Linked DNA regions of Catalinimonas alkaloidigena. Each later gene encodes a partner of the first gene's protein in a complex. Links are inferred from orthologs where the notes say so. Each region holds a gene or a part of one and is shown on either strand. Other genes may lie near its edges. The genes, in order: dnaG and dnaB.

The links.
Region 2: the proteins of dnaG (region 1) and dnaB are in contact, whole or in part, in a crystal structure (PDB 2R6A), measured with the Geobacillus stearothermophilus proteins. The link is inferred for Catalinimonas alkaloidigena from one-to-one orthologs. Residues at the interface, in WP_049624496.1 of Geobacillus stearothermophilus: Lys456, Leu457, Leu458, Pro459, Ala460, Asn463, Ala464, Leu467, Leu535, Leu536, Ile537, Ala538, Gln544, Glu545, Asp548, Tyr549, His552; in WP_033016901.1 of Geobacillus stearothermophilus: Ser13, Glu15, Ala16, Gln18, Glu91, Leu92, Asp94, Ala95, Val96, Pro97, Thr98, Ala99, Ala100, Asn101, Tyr104, Tyr105, Ile108.

The regions. Positions count from the first base shown.
Region 1 is NZ_FNFO01000003.1:581,991-585,202, forward strand. What follows is about bases 74-2,964. They hold dnaG (DNA primase), read right to left. Parts: upstream 2,562-2,964; coding sequence 585-2,561; downstream 74-584. Other genes in these bases: BLR44_RS09615 (hypothetical protein), read right to left, coding at 74-489; BLR44_RS09625 (hypothetical protein), read right to left, coding at 2,632-2,946. In the rest of the region: more of BLR44_RS09615, read right to left, coding at 1-73. UniProt on the Escherichia coli protein: RNA polymerase that catalyzes the synthesis of short RNA molecules used as primers for DNA polymerase during DNA replication.
Region 2 is NZ_FNFO01000011.1:145,812-149,081, reverse strand. Bases 169-3,117 are described here. They hold dnaB (replicative DNA helicase), read right to left. Parts: upstream 2,455-3,117; coding sequence 883-2,454; downstream 169-882. Other genes in these bases: BLR44_RS23215 (UDP-N-acetylmuramate--L-alanine ligase), read left to right, coding at 2,578-3,117; BLR44_RS23225 (M48 family metallopeptidase), read left to right, coding at 169-805. Also shown: more of BLR44_RS23225, read left to right, coding at 1-168; more of BLR44_RS23215, read left to right, coding at 3,118-3,270. UniProt on the Escherichia coli protein: The main replicative DNA helicase, it participates in initiation and elongation during chromosome replication. Travels ahead of the DNA replisome, separating dsDNA into templates for DNA synthesis.

The DNA.
Region 1 (3,212 bases):
GCGACGCGAATTCGACTTGGGCTTGCTTTCGCCGGGGGTATCGGTATCGGTAGTGCCTTGTGTCGGTGCCGTCGTAGCGCCGGCGTTGGGGTTCGGCTTTTTCTTGCGGCGTGGTTTACGAGGTTTGGTCGAAGGTCCTTTGTCGTCGCCGGTTGCGGCGGTCGCCTCTACGTTCTTATTAGGGTTAGGGCGCTTCCGTCGTTTCTTTTTGGGGCGCGGTGCCTCCGCACTATCGGTACCCGAAGCGCTCACCTCGTGCCGCGGCTTCTGCTTTTTAGACTTAGGAGTTGCTTCTTCCGCCTTTTTTTCGTTTTTCTCTTTTTTCGTAAAAAGGCCCGCCAGCTTGTCGGCCAGCTTACTAATCATGGATTGACTGCGTTTCTTCACTTTCTTGTCAGGAATGAGATGGGTTTCGTCCACCAGCTGCCCGATTTTCGCCGAGAGGTCTTTGCTGATTTTCTTTTTATACTTTTTATCGCTTTTTGCCATCGTATCGGGTGGATTTCGCGGTGATTTACTGACAAACCTACTCATTTTCAGACAATCTCCCGATTGGATTACTCCACGACCGAGGCCCCGTCTGCTTAGCGGATCACCACGTTTCCACGTGAAGTCGCCAGCGCGCGTTCTACTTTTTTAAGTTCGATGTGCATGCTCATCAGTTGGAGCTCCGTGTCTACATCACCACTTTTCTGAGCTTCCAGGATTTTTTCGTTGACGTCGTGGGTCATAAACCGAATCACCGACGTTTTGTAACGCAACACGCTCGTTTCCATCAGGTGCAGCAGCGTTTTGGGTTCTGTCTCGGACGGAATCGCAATTTTGAAGCGTTCCCACCAGCCGTCGCTGAGTTCTTCTTTCCGCACCAACAGATGAATGGCCAGTTTCTGAATCTCGCCGTCGCTGTGCTGCGTGTAGAAAGCAGCGTCGGGCACTTGCGTCTGGTTACGCAACTCGGCGTATTCCTGCCGGATTTTCTGGTGCACCGGATGGGTAAAATCGGCATCGGCCAGCATTTCGAGTAGGTGATCGCCCGCCGGGTAGCCGTCTTCGAAAAGCACGTTGCCCCACCCCATCAACAACCGCAACAGCTCGCGCTCGCCACTCTCGACTTCGTATTGCAGGGTGTTGTGCGGCGTGGATGCCTCGCGCGTTTCCGTGGGCAGAAACGACTCGGGCAGGCCACCTTCTGCCGAAGTAAATTCAGGCTGACTTTCGGCACGGTCCGATTCCTTCCGTGCCTGCTGCAAACGAATGCGGTTGCTTTCGGCCAACAGGGCGTCTTCTTCCACCTCCAGCATGTTGCTGACCTGCCGGAACAATACCGAACGTTTGATCGGATCGTGGATACGCGTAATGCTTTCTACCATTTCCCGGATCACCTCCGCCTTCCGGAACGGGTCATGCGTGTCGGCCGCCAGCAAGGAGGCTTTGAAGGTGATGAAGTCGACGGTACTCTTCTGAAGGTACTCCTTGAACGCCGCATTTCCCACGCGGCGCAGGTAACTGTCGGGGTCGTCGCCATTGGGGAAGTTGACCACCCGCACGTTCAGACCCGCTTCCAGAATCATGTCGATCCCGCGCAGCGAAGCTTTGATCCCGGCCGGATCGCCGTCGTACAACACCGTGATATTCTGCGTGTAGCGGGAAATCAGGCGGATTTGCTCTTCGGTCAGCGACGTTCCCGACGAGGCTACCGCATTGGATACGCCCGCCTGGTGCATGGAAATGACGTCGGTATAGCCTTCCACCAGATAGCAAACGTCGTGCTGCCGGATGGCCTGCTTGGCCTGGTAGAGCCCGTACAGCACTTTGCTTTTGTTGTAAACCTCGGTTTCCGGCGAGTTCAGGTACTTGGGCTGTGCGCCGCCAGGTTTAGAAGGATCGGTACGGAGAATGCGCGCGCCGAAGGCAATGACTTTGCCCGAGACGTTATGGATCGGGAAGATGACCCGCCCGCGAAAACGGTCGTAACGCTTGTTTTCATCTTTGCGGATGGTCAGGCCAGCCTTTTCGAGCAATTCTAGCTGGTAACCTTTCTTCAGGGCCGCATCTGTAAACGCGCTCCAGGCCTCCAGACTGTAGCCGAGGTCGAATGCTTCCAGGGTCGCTTCGGTAAAACCACGCTCCCGGAAATAACTCAGCCCGATGGACCGCCCTTCCTCGTGGTTTTTCAGTGTTTCCTGGTAATAGCGCGCAGCGAATCCCAGCACGATCATCAGGCTCTCGCGTTCGTTTTGGGCCTGACGCGCCTCGTCGGTCTGCTCTTCTTCTTCGGGAATGTCGATGTGGTACTTCTTCGCCAGAAAGCGAATGGCCTCGGGGTAGGTGAGGCTCTCGATTTCCATCACGAAGCTGATGGGGTCGCCGGCTTTGCCGCATCCGAAGCACTTGTAGATGCCTTTGGCGGGCGAAACTGCGAACGAGGGCGTCTTCTCCTGATGGAAAGGACAGCAGGCAATCCAGTTGCTGCCGCGTTTCTTAAGCGAAACGAAGTCGGAAACAACTTCCAGCACGTCGGCAGTTTGCCGAACCTGTTCAATAATCGCGGGAGAAATCATAACTGCCAAAAGCCTCGAACGAAAGCAAAGATACGCGATCGCCCGAAGCTTTTGGCAGAGAATATCAGGATCAGGCTCCGATGGCCATCGGTTCGAGAAGTGTCAGGTCGTAGCTGGTCACTTTCCCGGTTTTGCTGTCAGTTTTCAAGTGGACGCGGAACCCGTGGTACTCGCACCAGCGCCGGAAACGACGTTGAATAAAGTCGAGATCACTCATGGTTAGTGCACCCTTCTTTAAGCCGAAAATTCCATTGATTACGTCGGCACCCACGGAAGCATACCCCAGGGTTACGATATCGTCCATCAGGTAGTGCTTGAAATCCAAGCTCGTCACGATATTGATGATGGCTGTAGGCTGTGCGGTCATGTATACGTGCTCTCTCATGGCATTTTCATTTATACGTGAAAAAGTTTTGTGATGTAAAGATAGATTCTCGTAACAATAAATACAAGAAAAATATTGAAAAGTTTGTTATTTGTTACCAGCTAAGGTTTACGGCGTAGATGAAGCTTTTTTACATGTTATCGCTCTATAGCCACACAATGCCCTTATTTCTACGAACCAAAGCTAAAGAGATTCGCATTAATAATAATTATTTCAATAAAAATTATTATTAACATTACACACATGACGTAAGAACGAAGGAAAAG
Region 2 (3,270 bases), on another replicon or contig:
CATAATTCTGCTGGCCGTCATGATCAGCTGCTCCAAAGTGCCGATCACGGGCCGCAGCCAGTTGAACCTGTTGCCGGAATCGCAGATGCTGGCACTTAGCAACACGCAGTACAACGAGTTTCTGTCGCAAAACCAAGTGGTTAGCACCAACAACAGCCAGACCGAGATGGTGAAGCGGGTCGGCAACAACATCCGCGTTGCGGTGGAGCGCTTCCTGAAAGAACAGGGCCACGAAGAGTTAATTGCGGACTACGCCTGGGAATTTAACCTGGTGCAGGACAACACGGTAAACGCCTGGTGTATGCCCGGCGGCAAAGTGGTGGTATACACCGGCATTATGCCCATTGCGCAGACCGACGACGGACTGGCGACCGTGATGGGCCACGAAATTGCCCACGCCGTGGCGCGGCACGGGAACGAGCGCATGAGTCAGGGATTGGTCGCTGAGCTGGGCGGAACGGCCCTGCAAGTGGCAATCGCCGACAAGCCGGCTCAGACCCAGCAACTTTTCAACACGGCGTATGGCCTGGGCGCACAGTATGGCGTGCTGCTGCCGTTCGGCCGTACGCAGGAAACCGAAGCCGACCGGCTGGGTACCATCTTTATGGCGCTGGCCGGTTACGATCCTGCGGCCTCGATCAGCTTCTGGCAGCGGATGGCGCAGAACGCCGGCGGCAGTGCACCGCCCGAATTCTTGTCGACGCACCCCTCGAACGAGACGCGCATCAACAACCTGAAAAACAAGTTTGTGCCCGAAGCGCAGAAATACACACAGAAGCACGAAGAGATGGTGGTGCAGAAGTAAAAGAAGTTTGTCTAAAAAGTAAAGCCGCTTTTTCGAACGAAGAAGCGGCTTTTTTAATGTCGTGTGAGAAAGGCTGGTTAGAAAGGCGACTCAGAATTGCCAGGATTGGAGAAGAAATCGTTTTTGCTCCCCTCAGGCAGGGGCCCGCTGTTGATTTTGCTGCTGCGGGTAATTTCGAACCCGCCCCCCGCCGGTCCCCCCTGACCGAGGCTGGCATCGTTGAATCCCGCCATTTCGGGGTCCATAAATTTGGTGTATTTCCCGATGAAGCGGAGGTAGACGTTTTCGAGCGAACCGTTCCGGTGCTTGGCGATGATCACCTCTCCCAGGCCGTTCAGCGGACGCCCTTCTTCGTCTTCAGTAATGCCATAATATTCCGGCCGGTATAGGAACAGCACCATGTCGGCGTCCTGCTCGATACTCCCCGATTCCCGAAGGTCGGATAGTTGAGGCCGCTTGTCGCCACCACGCGTCTCTACGGCCCGACTCAACTGCGACAGCGCAATCACCGGCACGTTCAGTTCCTTCGCCAGGTTTTTCAGTGCCCGCGAAATCGACGCAATCTCCTGTTCGCGGTTGCCGCGGCTGGAGGTGTCGCCCGTCATGAGCTGCAGGTAGTCAATGATCACCATCTGGATGTCGTGCTGTGCCTTCAGGCGGCGACACTTGGCGCGCAGTTCGAGGACTGATAACGCGGGCGTATCGTCGATGAAAATGGGCGCTTCGCTGAGGCGTCCGATGCGCGAGTGCAACTGCTGCCACTCGTATTCGGCCAGGTTGCCCTTTTTGATCTTTTCACTTTCCAGTTCGGCCTCGGCCGAAATCAGACGGTTGACGAGCTGAATCGACGACATCTCCAGCGAGAAGATGGCCACGCCATGTCCGAACTCGACGGCGGCGTTTCGGGCCGCCGAAATCACGAAGGCCGTTTTTCCCATGGCGGGACGTGCCGCCAGAATTACTAAATCGGAGCGCTGCCACCCCGACGTCACGCGGTCCAGCCCCGAGAAGCCACTGGCCACGCCCGTAAGTCCGTCTTTGTGGTTTTTCTTAGCGTTCAGTTCCTCGATCGCCTCCCGCATCAGGTCGGTCATCCGCGAGAAGTTCTTCCGGATGTTCGATTCTGATACTTTAAAGAGCGATTGTTCGGCCCGGTCCAGCAGCGCAAACACGTCGGTCGTGTCCTCGTAGGCCTCCTTATGAATTTCCGTGGCCACGCGGATCATCTCCCGCTTGATGGCCTGTTGCGCGATGATCCGCGCGTGGTATTCGATGTTGGCCGCCGAGTTGATCCGCGAGGTTAGTTGCGTCAGTTGGTACGAGCCGCCGACAAATTCCAGCTGGCCGGTGGCGCGCAATTCGTTCGAAACCGTCAGGATGTCGATCGGCTCCGACTTCTGAAACAGCGACAAAATGGCGCTGTAAATGCGCTGATGCGATTCTTTGTAGAAGCTTTCCGGACGGAGAATCTCAATGACGTTGGTCAGGGCCTCTTTTTCCAGCATCAAGGCCCCCAAAACAGCTTCTTCCATCTCCACCTCCTGCGGTGGTTTTTTCCCCAAATCATTAAAAAGTTCCTGGCCCGTGAGGCGCGAACGAAGGGTCCCTTTGATCGGATTCTTTCTCTGTTTAGGGTTGCTGTTTTCCATTCCAACAAATGTAAGGAAGAGACCCTAAAGTTGTTCCGCTCGCCACCGGATTAATTTGCAAAGGTTTGTCGGCTTGGTTACCAACCGGTTTTTGCCTTATTTTGCCAGTCAATTCTAATCCGAATGACGCAACTTCCTCGTAAAATCCACCTGATCGCTATCGGAGGGAGCGTGATGCACAACCTCGCCATTGCGCTACACGAAAAGGGATTCCAGGTTACTGGTTCCGATGACCACATTCGCAACCCGGCGAAAGACCGACTGGCCCGCCTCGGCCTGTTGCCCGACGAGGAAGGGTGGTTTCCCGAGCGCATCACGGCCGATCTCGACGCGGTGATTCTGGGCATGCACGCCCGTAAGGATAACCCCGAACTGGCCAAAGCGCAGGAACTGAACCTGCCGATTTACTCTTTCCCCGAGTACGTCTACCAGCAGTGTCGGGACAAGCAGCGCGTGGTGGTGGCCGGAAGCCACGGCAAAACGTCGATCACATCGATGTTGATGCACGTGCTGAACTACTACAACCGCAAGTTCGACTACCTGGTCGGGGCGCAGGTAGAAGGGTTTGAAAATCAGGTAAAACTGACGGACGATGCGCCGGTCGTGATCATCGAAGGCGACGAGTACCTTGCTTCTCCCCTCGACCCGACGCCGAAGTTTCTGCATTACCACCACCACATCGGGCTGGTGAGCGGCATTGCGTGGGACCACATCAACGTCTATCCCGATTTTGAAGACTACGTGCGGCAGTTCGACCTGTTTGCCGACGCCACGCCCAAAGGCGGCACGCTGGTGTATTGCGAGGAGGACGATCTG